Regions from separate parts of the Lysinibacillus sp. OF-1 genome, predicted to be linked through region 3. Evidence: a T-box and tRNA genes for the amino acid it is inferred to sense, from the RefSeq annotation. Region 3 holds a T-box; the other regions hold tRNA genes.
The links. The T-box of region 3 lies ahead of NV349_RS16190 (valine--tRNA ligase). A T-box ahead of a tRNA ligase gene usually reads a tRNA of that ligase, here a tRNA-Val.
Positions count from the first base shown of each region.

Region 1: it encodes a tRNA-Val, which carries the amino acid that the T-box ahead of NV349_RS16190 (valine--tRNA ligase) is inferred to sense. The anticodon was not compared.
Region 2: it encodes a tRNA-Val, which carries the amino acid that the T-box ahead of NV349_RS16190 (valine--tRNA ligase) is inferred to sense. The anticodon was not compared.
Region 4: it encodes a tRNA-Val, which carries the amino acid that the T-box ahead of NV349_RS16190 (valine--tRNA ligase) is inferred to sense. The anticodon was not compared.

Region 1 covers NZ_CP102798.1:3,971,934-3,975,123, reverse strand. The annotation lists rRNA gene NV349_RS19535 (23S ribosomal RNA) at 1-582, shown strand, start outside; rRNA gene rrf (5S ribosomal RNA) at 695-810, shown strand; tRNA gene NV349_RS19525 (tRNA-Asn) at 827-903, shown strand; tRNA gene NV349_RS19520 (tRNA-Ser) at 909-1,000, shown strand; tRNA gene NV349_RS19515 (tRNA-Glu) at 1,025-1,099, shown strand; tRNA gene NV349_RS19510 (tRNA-Val) at 1,115-1,190, shown strand; tRNA gene NV349_RS19505 (tRNA-Met) at 1,217-1,291, shown strand; tRNA gene NV349_RS19500 (tRNA-Asp) at 1,295-1,370, shown strand; tRNA gene NV349_RS19495 (tRNA-Phe) at 1,387-1,459, shown strand; tRNA gene NV349_RS19490 (tRNA-Thr) at 1,472-1,547, shown strand; tRNA gene NV349_RS19485 (tRNA-Tyr) at 1,557-1,640, shown strand; tRNA gene NV349_RS19480 (tRNA-Trp) at 1,654-1,727, shown strand; tRNA gene NV349_RS19475 (tRNA-His) at 1,740-1,815, shown strand; tRNA gene NV349_RS19470 (tRNA-His) at 1,851-1,926, shown strand; tRNA gene NV349_RS19465 (tRNA-Gln) at 1,944-2,018, shown strand; tRNA gene NV349_RS19460 (tRNA-Gly) at 2,023-2,097, shown strand; tRNA gene NV349_RS19455 (tRNA-Cys) at 2,106-2,179, shown strand; tRNA gene NV349_RS19450 (tRNA-Leu) at 2,226-2,306, shown strand; gene NV349_RS19445 (heavy-metal-associated domain-containing protein) at 2,891-3,109, shown strand.
Region 2 covers NZ_CP102798.1:3,623,660-3,626,849, forward strand. The annotation lists tRNA gene NV349_RS17750 (tRNA-Met) at 1-38, opposite strand, end outside; tRNA gene NV349_RS17755 (tRNA-Ser) at 92-184, opposite strand; tRNA gene NV349_RS17760 (tRNA-Ile) at 200-276, opposite strand; tRNA gene NV349_RS17765 (tRNA-Met) at 284-357, opposite strand; tRNA gene NV349_RS17770 (tRNA-Ala) at 385-460, opposite strand; tRNA gene NV349_RS17775 (tRNA-Pro) at 477-553, opposite strand; tRNA gene NV349_RS17780 (tRNA-Arg) at 561-637, opposite strand; tRNA gene NV349_RS17785 (tRNA-Leu) at 646-734, opposite strand; tRNA gene NV349_RS17790 (tRNA-Gly) at 740-814, opposite strand; tRNA gene NV349_RS17795 (tRNA-Leu) at 850-934, opposite strand; tRNA gene NV349_RS17800 (tRNA-Lys) at 952-1,027, opposite strand; tRNA gene NV349_RS17805 (tRNA-Thr) at 1,036-1,111, opposite strand; tRNA gene NV349_RS17810 (tRNA-Val) at 1,115-1,190, opposite strand; rRNA gene rrf (5S ribosomal RNA) at 1,201-1,316, opposite strand; rRNA gene NV349_RS17820 (23S ribosomal RNA) at 1,507-3,190, opposite strand, start outside.
Region 3 covers NZ_CP102798.1:3,297,503-3,300,692, forward strand. The annotation lists gene NV349_RS16190 (valine--tRNA ligase) at 1-1,347, opposite strand, end outside; T-box leader at 1,429-1,687, opposite strand; gene NV349_RS16200 (valyl-tRNA synthetase) at 1,960-2,724, opposite strand; gene NV349_RS16205 (SRPBCC family protein) at 2,806-3,190, opposite strand, start outside.
Region 4 covers NZ_CP102798.1:3,615,905-3,619,094, reverse strand. The annotation lists gene nadB (L-aspartate oxidase) at 1-264, opposite strand, end outside; gene NV349_RS17690 (cysteine desulfurase family protein) at 365-1,435, shown strand; rRNA gene rrf (5S ribosomal RNA) at 1,755-1,870, shown strand; tRNA gene NV349_RS17680 (tRNA-Val) at 1,881-1,956, shown strand; tRNA gene NV349_RS17675 (tRNA-Thr) at 1,960-2,035, shown strand; tRNA gene NV349_RS17670 (tRNA-Lys) at 2,044-2,119, shown strand; tRNA gene NV349_RS17665 (tRNA-Leu) at 2,137-2,221, shown strand; tRNA gene NV349_RS17660 (tRNA-Gly) at 2,257-2,331, shown strand; tRNA gene NV349_RS17655 (tRNA-Leu) at 2,337-2,425, shown strand; tRNA gene NV349_RS17650 (tRNA-Arg) at 2,434-2,510, shown strand; tRNA gene NV349_RS17645 (tRNA-Pro) at 2,518-2,594, shown strand; tRNA gene NV349_RS17640 (tRNA-Ala) at 2,611-2,686, shown strand; tRNA gene NV349_RS17635 (tRNA-Met) at 2,714-2,787, shown strand; tRNA gene NV349_RS17630 (tRNA-Ile) at 2,795-2,871, shown strand; tRNA gene NV349_RS17625 (tRNA-Ser) at 2,887-2,979, shown strand; tRNA gene NV349_RS17620 (tRNA-Met) at 3,033-3,107, shown strand; tRNA gene NV349_RS17615 (tRNA-Asp) at 3,111-3,186, shown strand.

The DNA of each region.
Region 1 (3,190 bases), 670 kb from region 3:
GTAGAGTGTAAAGGCACAAGGGAGCTTGACTGCGAGACCTACAAGTCGAGCAGGGTCGAAAGACGGGCTTAGTGATCCGGTGGTTCCGCATGGAAGGGCCATCGCTCAACGGATAAAAGCTACCCCGGGGATAACAGGCTTATCTCCCCCAAGAGTCCACATCGACGGGGAGGTTTGGCACCTCGATGTCGGCTCATCGCATCCTGGGGCTGTAGTCGGTCCCAAGGGTTGGGCTGTTCGCCCATTAAAGCGGTACGCGAGCTGGGTTCAGAACGTCGTGAGACAGTTCGGTCCCTATCCGTCGTGGGCGTAGGAAATTTGAGAGGAGCTGTCCTTAGTACGAGAGGACCGGGATGGACACACCGCTGGTGTACCAGTTGTCTTGCCAAAGGCATCGCTGGGTAGCTATGTGTGGACGGGATAAGTGCTGAAAGCATCTAAGCATGAAGCCCCCCTCAAGATGAGATTTCCCATTACGCAAGTAAGTAAGATCCCTCAAAGACGATGAGGTAGATAGGTTCGAGGTGGAAGTGTGGTGACACATGGAGCTGACGAATACTAATCGATCGAGGACTTAACCAAAATGTTTGAACCATTCAATGTACGTTTATCCAGTTTTGAAAGAATAAAAAATATTATAATATACTTGTAATTTTGATAAAATATGTTATAATAAGTATTGTCTTTCAAATAGTCTAGTGATGATGGCAAAGAGGTCACACCCGTTCCCATACCGAACACGGAAGTTAAGCTCTTTAGCGCCGATGGTAGTTGGGGGCTTCCCCCTGTGAGAGTAGGACGTCGCTAGGCTATATACTAAAATTATTCCGAAGTAGCTCAGTTGGTAGTAGCACCTGACTGTTAATCAGGTTGTCGCAGGTTCGAGTCCTGCCTTCGGAGCCATTCTTGGAGAGTTGTCCGAGTGGCCGAAGGAGCACGATTGGAAATCGTGTAGGCGGTTAACACTGTCTCAAGGGTTCAAATCCCTTACTCTCCGCCAGCACTTTGATTTATTCCAAAAGTTGGCCCCTTGGTCAAGTGGTTAAGACACCGCCCTTTCACGGCGGTAACACGGGTTCGAATCCCGTAGGGGTCACCATTTAAATACCCAGATGGAGGATTAGCTCAGCTGGGAGAGCATCTGCCTTACAAGCAGAGGGTCGGCGGTTCGAGCCCGTCATCCTCCACCATTATTTTTACAATAGTATATGATTATCGCGGGGTGGAGCAGTGGTAGCTCGTCGGGCTCATAACCCGAAGGTCGTTGGTTCAAATCCGGCCCCCGCAACCAAATGGTCCCGTGGTGTAGCGGTTAACATGCCTGCCTGTCACGCAGGAGATCGCCGGTTCGATCCCGGTCGGGACCGCCATTTATTTTAATAACAAGGGTCAGTAGCTCAGTTGGTAGAGCATTAGATTGAAGCTCTAAGTGTCGGCGGTTCGATTCCGTCCTGACCCATCATGTTTTTTTGCCGGTGTAGCTCAGTTGGTAGAGCAACTGACTTGTAATCAGTAGGTCGTGGGTTCGACTCCTATCGCCGGCACCATGTATTCCCGGAGGGGTAGCGAAGTGGCTAAACGCGGCGGACTGTAAATCCGCTCCTTAGGGTTCGGCGGTTCGAATCCGTCCCCCTCCACCAGTTTTATTATTATAGGGGCATAGTTCAACGGTAGAATAGAGGTCTCCAAAACCTTTGGTGTGGGTTCGATTCCTACTGCCCCTGCCAATTAATTTTATGGCGATTGTGGCGAAGTGGTTAACGCACCGGATTGTGGTTCCGGCATTCGTGGGTTCGATTCCCATCAGTCGCCCCATTTAAAGTAAAATTAATAAAAATTATAATATAATGGCGATTGTGGCGAAGTGGTTAACGCACCGGATTGTGGTTCCGGCACTCGTGGGTTCGATTCCCATCAGTCGCCCCATTTATATAATTATCTTTTGGGGTATAGCCAAGCGGTAAGGCAACGGATTTTGATTCCGTCATGCCCTGGTTCGAATCCAGGTACCCCAGCCATTTTGCGGAAGTAGTTCAGTGGTAGAACACCACCTTGCCAAGGTGGGGGTCGCGAGTTCGAACCTCGTCTTCCGCTCCAACTTCGATGGCGGCATAGCCAAGTGGTAAGGCACAGGTCTGCAACACCTTTATCACCGGTTCAAATCCGGTTGCCGCCTCCATATTTTAACTCTAATCGGTGTATCCGATTTTTTTTATCTCCATTATGCCGGTGTGGCGGAATTGGCAGACGCGCACGACTCAAAATCGTGTTCCTTTGGAGTGTCGGTTCGACCCCGACCACCGGTATCTTTTACAGCGAAGAATCCTTGAAATAACAAGGGTTCTTTTTTTTATGTAGAAAATATGTAGAAAACTTTAAAAGATGTTCAATAATTTGTGGTAAAATAGTATTAATTTGAATGGGGGTATTTGGTATATGAGTCAAGAAATTAAAGATGGTAAAGTAGTTTCTTTTATTAATATGGGGTCTTCGGATTTTATAGTGGAATTATCTTTTTAAAGTTTAAAAATAATTAGTGTTCAAATCGGAATATCTGGTGGAATACTAAGTGTCATAAATGTATCAATTAAATACGAGAGATACGTGAGAAAGTTAAAATAGTCTAACGAACAAGAGCTAAGAAAATTTATGGCACAATACATGGAAAAAGTGTGTGACATACTGGAAAACAGACCTTATTGTTATGACTTATACTGTATCGAGGTATTCGAATTATTGTATTTGTACCTATGTAGCAGATAAATTAAAGGACAGTCATTAATATAAGATATAGGAATTGACAACAATACTATTACACTATACAATGTAATTGTGAAATTGGTAATAAAAAGTATTATCGTTTTACTTAAATAAAAGGGAGGAATTTAAAATGAATTCAGCAAAAACTGATGTTCTAAAAGTGGAAGGTTTGGATTGCCCTTCATGTGCAACAACAGTTGAAAAAGCTTTGAAAAAATTAAAGGGAATTCAAAGTACAGAGGCTAACTTTTTTGCGGAAAAATTAACTGTAACTTATGATGATTCCAGAGTAACTCTTGACGACATTGCTGATAAATTAAAAAAAGTAGGTCACCCTGTAGTTAAATAACTCCAGTTTTCCCACTTAATGTTATCCCTTTAGATAACTTTTGAGTGGGGTTTAGTATTTAATTTATCTTTTCCTATCAAA
Region 2 (3,190 bases), 330 kb from region 3:
GTTATGAGCCCGACGAGCTACCACTGCTCCACCCCGCGATAATTTTATACGGTTTCGAGTTTTTAAAGCACCATTTATAAAGATTTAAAACTGGAGGAGGTAGAGGGATTCGAACCCCCGCGCGGTGTTACCCGCCTGTCGGTTTTCAAGACCGATCCCTTCAGCCAGACTTGGGTATACCTCCGTTGCAATATATAAATGGTGGACCTTGCAGGACTCGAACCTGCGACCGGACGGTTATGAGCCGTCTGCTCTAACCAACTGAGCTAAAGGTCCTTTAAGATGGCGGCAGAGGGGATCGAACCCCCGACCTTACGGGTATGAACCGTACGCTCTAGCCAGCTGAGCTACGCCGCCAGGATCTTTATACTGGTTAATTTATTATGGTGGAGCCTAGCGGGATCGAACCGCTGACCTCCTGCGTGCAAGGCAGGCGCTCTCCCAGCTGAGCTAAGGCCCCATAATTTCTTTGGAAATGGTCGGGAAGACAGGATTCGAACCTGCGACCCCTTGGTCCCAAACCAAGTGCTCTACCAAGCTGAGCTACTTCCCGTTCTTTTTGGCGCGCCCGACAGGAGTCGAACCCATAACCTTCTGATCCGTAGTCAGACGCTCTATCCAATTGAGCTACGGGCGCATTAAAAATGGTGCCGAGGACCGGAATCGAACCGGTACGGTAGTCACCTACCGCAGGATTTTAAGTCCTGTGCGTCTGCCAGTTCCGCCACCCCGGCACATTTGGAGCGGAAGACGAGGTTCGAACTCGCGACCCCCACCTTGGCAAGGTGGTGTTCTACCACTGAACTACTTCCGCATGTGCATAAGTTTTTTTATCTGGCAATGAAATAATGGTGCGGGTGAAGGGAGTCGAACCCCCACGCCTTGCGGCGCTAGATCCTAAGTCTAGTGCGTCTGCCAATTCCGCCACACCCGCTTATTATTATTTAAAAATGGTGAGCCATGAAGGACTCGAACCTTCGACCCTCTGATTAAAAGTCAGATGCTCTACCAACTGAGCTAATGGCTCTAAAAAAATGGTGCCGGCTATAGGAATCGAACCCACGACCTACTGATTACAAGTCAGTTGCTCTACCTGCTGAGCTAAACCGGCATATGGTGGAGGATGACGGGCTCGAACCGCCGACCCTCTGCTTGTAAGGCAGATGCTCTCCCAGCTGAGCTAATCCTCCTGGGTATTATGCCTAGCGACGTCCTACTCTCACAGGGGGAAGCCCCCAACTACCATCGGCGCTAAAGAGCTTAACTTCCGTGTTCGGTATGGGAACGGGTGTGACCTCTTTGCCATCATCACTAGACTATGGTCGACCTTCAATACACGGCGTATTACTGCGTCAGCTGCTCTCGTTCAATCAGTCACGTACAGAAGTACGCTCCTTCAATCACTCGTTTGCTTCCTTGTTCTACTTGTGTCTTGAAGCTCTTTTTTTATTGAAAGTTTTGTTCTTTCAAAACTGGATAAACGGTTCATTGAATGGTTCAAACATTTTGGTTAAGTCCTCGATCGATTAGTATTCGTCAGCTCCATGTGTCACCACACTTCCACCTCGAACCTATCTACCTCATCGTCTTTGAGGGATCTTACTTACTTGCGTAATGGGAAATCTCATCTTGAGGGGGGCTTCATGCTTAGATGCTTTCAGCACTTATCCCGTCCACACATAGCTACCCAGCGATGCCTTTGGCAAGACAACTGGTACACCAGCGGTGTGTCCATCCCGGTCCTCTCGTACTAAGGACAGCTCCTCTCAAATTTCCTACGCCCACGACGGATAGGGACCGAACTGTCTCACGACGTTCTGAACCCAGCTCGCGTACCGCTTTAATGGGCGAACAGCCCAACCCTTGGGACCGACTACAGCCCCAGGATGCGATGAGCCGACATCGAGGTGCCAAACCTCCCCGTCGATGTGGACTCTTGGGGGAGATAAGCCTGTTATCCCCGGGGTAGCTTTTATCCGTTGAGCGATGGCCCTTCCATGCGGAACCACCGGATCACTAAGCCCGTCTTTCGACCCTGCTCGACTTGTAGGTCTCGCAGTCAAGCTCCCTTGTGCCTTTACACTCTACGAATGATTTCCAACCATTCTGAGGGAACCTTTGGGCGCCTCCGTTACCTTTTAGGAGGCGACCGCCCCAGTCAAACTGTCCGCCTGACACTGTCTCCTGCCCCGCTAAGGGGCATGGGTTAGAATTTCAATACAACCAGGGTAGTATCCCACCGACGCCTCCTTCGAAGCTGGCGCTCCGAGATCTCTGGCTCCTACCTATCCTGTACAAGTTGTACCAAAATTCAATATCAGGCTACAGTAAAGCTCCACGGGGTCTTTCCGTCCTGTCGCGGGTAACCTGCATCTTCACAGGTACTATAATTTCACCGAGTCTCTCGTTGAGACAGTGCCCAGATCGTTACGCCTTTCGTGCGGGTCGGAACTTACCCGACAAGGAATTTCGCTACCTTAGGACCGTTATAGTTACGGCCGCCGTTTACTGGGGCTTCAATTCGCAGCTTCGCTTGCGCTAACCACTCCTCTTAACCTTCCAGCACCGGGCAGGCGTCAGCCCCTATACGTCACCTTACGGTTTTGCAGAGACCTGTGTTTTTGCTAAACAGTCGCCTGGGCCTATTCACTGCGGCTCTCATGCGCTTGCACGCTCAAGAGCACCCCTTCTCCCGAAGTTACGGGGTCATTTTGCCGAGTTCCTTAACGAGAGTTCTCTCGCACACCTTAGGATTCTCTCCTCGACTACCTGTGTCGGTTTGCGGTACGGGCACCTCTCACCTCGATAGAGGCTTTTCTTGGCAGTGTGAAATCAGGAACTTCGTCCATACGGACTCGCCATCACAGCTCAACGTTACAGTGTGCGGATTTGCCTACACACACGCCTTACTGCTTGGACGCGCATAACCAACAGCGCGCTTACCCTATCCTACTGCGTCCCCCCATTTCTCAAACGGTGAGGAGGTGGTACAGGAATATCAACCTGTTGTCCATCGCCTACGCCTATCGGCCTCGGCTTAGGTCCCGACTAACCCTGAGCGGACGAGCCTTCCTCAGGAAACCTTAGTCATACGGTGGACGGGATTCTCACCCGTCTTTCGCTACTCATACCGGCATTCTCACTTCTAAGCGCTCCACCAGTCCTTCCGGTCTGACTTCAACGCACTTAG
Region 3 (3,190 bases):
GAGTACATCTTCATCTTGCGTCCAATTTTCGGAATCAGTTGGGGCTTCTTTTCCTACGTAAACTTCGCCTGTTTCATTATGATACCAAGCTGGGATTTGATGGCCCCACCATAATTGACGAGAAATACACCAATCACGGATATTCTCCATCCAACGAGAATATGTGTTTTCAAAACGAGCTGGGACAAAGTTTACTTTCCCTTCTTCATCTTTTTGAAGCTCGAGGGAAGTGTCAGCAAGTGGTTGCATTTTAACGAACCATTGTGCTGAAAGGTATGGCTCAACAACAGCACCAGAACGTTCAGAGTGACCTACTGAATGCATATGCTCTTCAATACGAATCAGCACGCCTGCTTCTTGTAAATCAGCAACAATTTGCTTACGGCATTCAAAACGATCCATCCCTTTATATTTGCCAGCAAGATCATTCATTGTACCGTCTTCATTCATCACAAGAATGCGCTCTAGGTTGTGACGATTTCCAACTTCAAAGTCGTTCGGATCATGGGCTGGTGTCATTTTTACAACTCCAGTACCAAATTCCTTATCAACATAGTCATCAGCTACAATCGGAATTTCACGACCTACAATCGGTAAAATAACTGTTTTACCAATTAAATGCTGATAGCGCTCATCGTTCGGGTGAACAGCTACCCCAGAGTCACCGAGCATTGTTTCAGGACGTGTTGTAGCAACTTCTACATATCCTGAGCCATCCGCTAAAGGATATTTCATATGATAGAATGCACCTTGCACATCCTGATAAATTACCTCAATATCAGATAATGCTGTTTTCGCTGCTGGATCCCAGTTGATAATACGTTCGCCACGGTAAATTAAACCTTTTTCATATAACTCAACAAAAACTGTTTTAACTGCATCTGAAAGACCTTTATCTAGTGTGAAACGTTCACGTGTGTAGTCTAAACCAAGGCCAAGCTTTGCCCATTGATCACGAATATGTCCAGCATATTCTTCTTTCCATTCCCATGTTTTTTCAAGGAATTTTTCACGGCCTAAATCATAACGTGTAATATTATCCTCACGCAGTTTTGCTTCTACTTTTGCTTGTGTTGCGATCCCTGCATGGTCCATACCTGGTAACCAAAGGGCATCATAGCCTTGCATGCGTTTCATACGAGTAAGGATATCTTGTAATGTTGTATCCCAAGCATGCCCAAGATGTAATTTACCTGTTACGTTCGGTGGTGGAATAACGATGGAATAAGGCTTTTTCCCACTTTCAGGCTGTGCCTCGAAAAATTTCCCTTGTAACCACCATTCATAGCGACCGGCTTCAATGGACTGTGGGTCATATTTAGTTGGCATTGAAATGTTTTCTGTCATCTTGACTCCTCCTATTGTTTGAAGACTATTGGTAAAGAAATGCTGTTCATTTTTTTACCCAATAAAAAAACTCCTCTCGTCTAAAAGGACGAAGGAGTTTTAATTCGCGGTACCACCTTTAATTCCAGCAGCGGTTAAGATCAATGCTAAATGACACATTTTCTCAGCCTTCCCTACTGGCTCTTAATTCGGTAACGGTGTTTAACCGGCTTTAACTACTGTTAGTTCACTAAAGCTGCTCAAGGGCTACCTTCAATTAAGTACAAATAGAAACTTCTCAGCTACCGTTTCCTCTCTGAAAATGTAGACATAATTTACTCTTCCCTATCATAGCATCTGTATTTGATTTTCCTTATTGTACCGCAGAATCGTGTCATTTTTCAAGTGATTTAGTCATCTTTTAGTAAGAGTAAAGTAAATAGAAAAGGAAGTGACAATTCAATGCGTCGACGCAAGTATAACCCTTGGCTTTTACCTCCTTGGCTACGACAAGTTCGTTTTTATTGTAGAACCATTATTGTGCCAATTTGTGCTTTTCAGTTTATCCGTGTCATTATTGTGCCAACATCAGGCGATTTAGTCTTCTTATTGCTCCTACTACTTCTCTGCTATTTACTTTTGAAAGACATCATTTGAAACACGGACTTTAAGCGGTGTATACTCTTCTGTTAGGTCCCAAATCATGGAAGGCACTTCATGCCAAGTGCTGGATTCACGTACAACAATATGGCTTGAGGATTCTCTCATTACTATCTTTTGGTCAACTGTTGTAGAGGTCTCTTGGCGTGAAGCTGCTGCTACTGCGGTAGGTTGTTTCACTTGAACACTTTCCTCGATCACAGCCATTTTTTCTTCTTGATCGAAAGCATGAGCCATTAGGTGTGGATTGTCTAAAGTATCATTTTCAACAACGGGTTCATATTCGTTAAAAATACTTGTAACTGTCCACTCAAGCTGACACATCTGATTCGACAGACTAGGGCGAATATCTTTGACCATTAAATCTTTGACATCCGATTCTTTTGGTAAATCCACATGTAAAGGGACAGCATACTCAAAATAACCAGTATCTCCTTGGACATCAAGGGCATCAATTGTAATTAAATTATCATCACCTGTAAATGCTTGCATATCTTGAAAATCAAAACGAACATGTGCCGTAATATGGTAGATGCCCATTAATCGAAGTGAATTCTCTAACTGCATGGCTTGCCACTGTGGTTTAATTTGTACAGCAGCTAATTCTGTTGGGCAACCATATCCAGGAAAACAAAATGTTTCTCGCATATTCCAAGTTTTTTGTTCGATAATAATCCCTCCCTTTGCATCATATGACGATTTAAAGGATAGTATGCTAGTGTGTTTCAAGTTGAACATAATTATAAATAGATACTACTAGAAAAATGGCATGCTAGAATATTACTTCTAGCATGCCATTTTCATGGATGTTCTTATCATTTAAACATTGACTAATTTAATTTTATTAGCTACACGATCTGTTAGCATTTGTGTTGCCTTTGGTACAATCGGTTTAAAAATCGGATTTAACACAGGGCCAGCTAAGCCGCCAGCAACGACTTCTAAAAAACCTGTCATTTTTGTGTTTTCAGCATCAATGCTTTCTGCAAGGAAATAGCCATTTCCAGTGAAATTATCAGAAAGACCCTTTAATTCGAATGTAACTTTTGATGGTGCTACCCATTCTAAAATTGTAATTTCTACTTGTACCGTTTTTTTCAAAACGCCAACATTGCCTTTAAAAGTCCATGTTGAATGTTTGTCATCAATCATTTCGTGTGTATTATAACCTGGGACAAGCTTTGCCCATTTTTCCATATCACTG
Region 4 (3,190 bases), 320 kb from region 3:
TTTAGTGCCATCTTCTATGAGTGTAGTAACATGTTTTTTCTCGTGATGATATTCTCCAGCTTTCAATGTATCAGCAATGTGGTGTTCAATATGATCTTTCTCACTTGTAACAGCAGCGATGCCACCTTGTGCACGATAAGAACTACTCATATAAAGAGATGATTTTGTAACAATTTGTACTTGAAAATGTTCTTCGAGCAGTAAAGCAGCTTGAAGTGCAGCAATTCCACTGCCGATTATAAGGACATCTGCCTTTACATCCATAGTTATACCCTCTTTACAGTTGTCTTGACACTTATCTTTACATAAAATAAAAAAGAAAACAAGACTTGATGAACTAGAGAGGGAGAAGACAATGATTTATATGGATTATGCTGCGACATCACCGATGACGAAGGAGGCTCTTGCAGCTTATGTAGAGGTAGCACAGCGTTATTATGGAAATAGTGCAAGTCTTCATGATTTAGGAGGACAAGCCTATTATTTTGTCCAGCAATCAAGAGAGGTTGTAGCCAATGCTTTAGGCGTAAATAGTGACGGTATTATTTTTACAGGGAGCGGGACAGAAGGAAATATCCTGGCTATCTTGTCATTAGCGCTGGCCTCTAAAAAAGGAAAACACATTATTTCATCTCAAGCTGAGCATACGTCTGTGCATGCAGCGTTGAATACGCTTGAGAAAATGGGTTTTATAGTGACAAAATTGCCTTTACAGATGGATGGATGGATTGACCTTGAACAATTACAGCAAGCAATCCGCAAAGATACGGCTTTGATTACAATTCAACATGTCAATTCTGAAATTGGTGCTATTCAGCCTGTAGAGAAAATAATAGAGATGGCTAAAAAATCTGATGTTTTCAGCCATATTGACTGTGTACAATCATTTGGGAAGCTTGCTATACCAAGTGGAGTAGATGCCATCACAATCTCAGCTCATAAAATAGGTGGACCAAAGGGGTGTGGTGCTGTCTATCTGAATCCTGCGCTCCGAGTACCTGCCTTAACACCGGGTGTGACTCATGAGAGGGGTTTAAGAGGCGGCACATTAGATACACCAGCAATTGTAGCCTTTGCGGCAGCAATTGAAAACTATCAATATGAAAGACAACATTATGAGACTTTAAGAAGATTTTTGAAAAACAATTTGCCTGAAACATGCCAATTAATAGAATGTAACCAACAATTGCCTACTATTTGTGGCGTAATGATGGATAAAATAGAGGGACAATATGTTCTTTTAAAGTTAAATGAGGCAGGAATCTGTATTTCGACGGGTAGTGCATGTGATATTCATAGTGAATCTGGAACGAAAGCCATTTTATCAATGGGTTACTCTTTGGAAGCAGCACGCCAATTTTTTAGACTATCTTTTGGAGCTTCCACAACATTTGAAGAAATTCTAAGATTGAAACAAGAGCTTTTAACTATTTAATGAAACAACAAGTGAAGGGTTTTCTATACCCTTTCCTTGTTCAGAAATAGATTATAAGCTAAGAAAATAGGTGAAATAAAATAATTGTTTTCTTTTGAAACAACAATTGTTATAATATTTTGCAGGGCAATATTTTCTCTTACTTAGCAAAAATAACTTCAAAAAGTAATAATTTCTTTTTTTTATAAAAAAGTATTGCACAATGTGAGAAAACGTTATACAATAATTCTTGTCTTGAAGGACAGGTAAACAACTTCAAAACAAGATACATAAAGAAACTTCTGCTAAAAACGCAGAAGCCAGCACATCCATGTGCAAGTCTAGTGATGATGGCAAAGAGGTCACACCCGTTCCCATACCGAACACGGAAGTTAAGCTCTTTAGCGCCGATGGTAGTTGGGGGCTTCCCCCTGTGAGAGTAGGACGTCGCTAGGCATAATACCCAGGAGGATTAGCTCAGCTGGGAGAGCATCTGCCTTACAAGCAGAGGGTCGGCGGTTCGAGCCCGTCATCCTCCACCATATGCCGGTTTAGCTCAGCAGGTAGAGCAACTGACTTGTAATCAGTAGGTCGTGGGTTCGATTCCTATAGCCGGCACCATTTTTTTAGAGCCATTAGCTCAGTTGGTAGAGCATCTGACTTTTAATCAGAGGGTCGAAGGTTCGAGTCCTTCATGGCTCACCATTTTTAAATAATAATAAGCGGGTGTGGCGGAATTGGCAGACGCACTAGACTTAGGATCTAGCGCCGCAAGGCGTGGGGGTTCGACTCCCTTCACCCGCACCATTATTTCATTGCCAGATAAAAAAACTTATGCACATGCGGAAGTAGTTCAGTGGTAGAACACCACCTTGCCAAGGTGGGGGTCGCGAGTTCGAACCTCGTCTTCCGCTCCAAATGTGCCGGGGTGGCGGAACTGGCAGACGCACAGGACTTAAAATCCTGCGGTAGGTGACTACCGTACCGGTTCGATTCCGGTCCTCGGCACCATTTTTAATGCGCCCGTAGCTCAATTGGATAGAGCGTCTGACTACGGATCAGAAGGTTATGGGTTCGACTCCTGTCGGGCGCGCCAAAAAGAACGGGAAGTAGCTCAGCTTGGTAGAGCACTTGGTTTGGGACCAAGGGGTCGCAGGTTCGAATCCTGTCTTCCCGACCATTTCCAAAGAAATTATGGGGCCTTAGCTCAGCTGGGAGAGCGCCTGCCTTGCACGCAGGAGGTCAGCGGTTCGATCCCGCTAGGCTCCACCATAATAAATTAACCAGTATAAAGATCCTGGCGGCGTAGCTCAGCTGGCTAGAGCGTACGGTTCATACCCGTAAGGTCGGGGGTTCGATCCCCTCTGCCGCCATCTTAAAGGACCTTTAGCTCAGTTGGTTAGAGCAGACGGCTCATAACCGTCCGGTCGCAGGTTCGAGTCCTGCAAGGTCCACCATTTATATATTGCAACGGAGGTATACCCAAGTCTGGCTGAAGGGATCGGTCTTGAAAACCGACAGGCGGGTAACACCGCGCGGGGGTTCGAATCCCTCTACCTCCTCCAGTTTTAAATCTTTATAAATGGTGCTTTAAAAACTCGAAACCGTATAAAATTATCGCGGGGTGGAGCAGTGGTAGCTCGTCGGGCTCATAACCCGAAGGTCGTTGGTTCAAATCCGGCCCCCGCAACCAAATGGTCCCGTGGTGTAGCGGTTAACATGCCTGCCTGTCACGCAGGAGATCGCCGGTTCGATCCCGGTCGGGACCGCCATTAT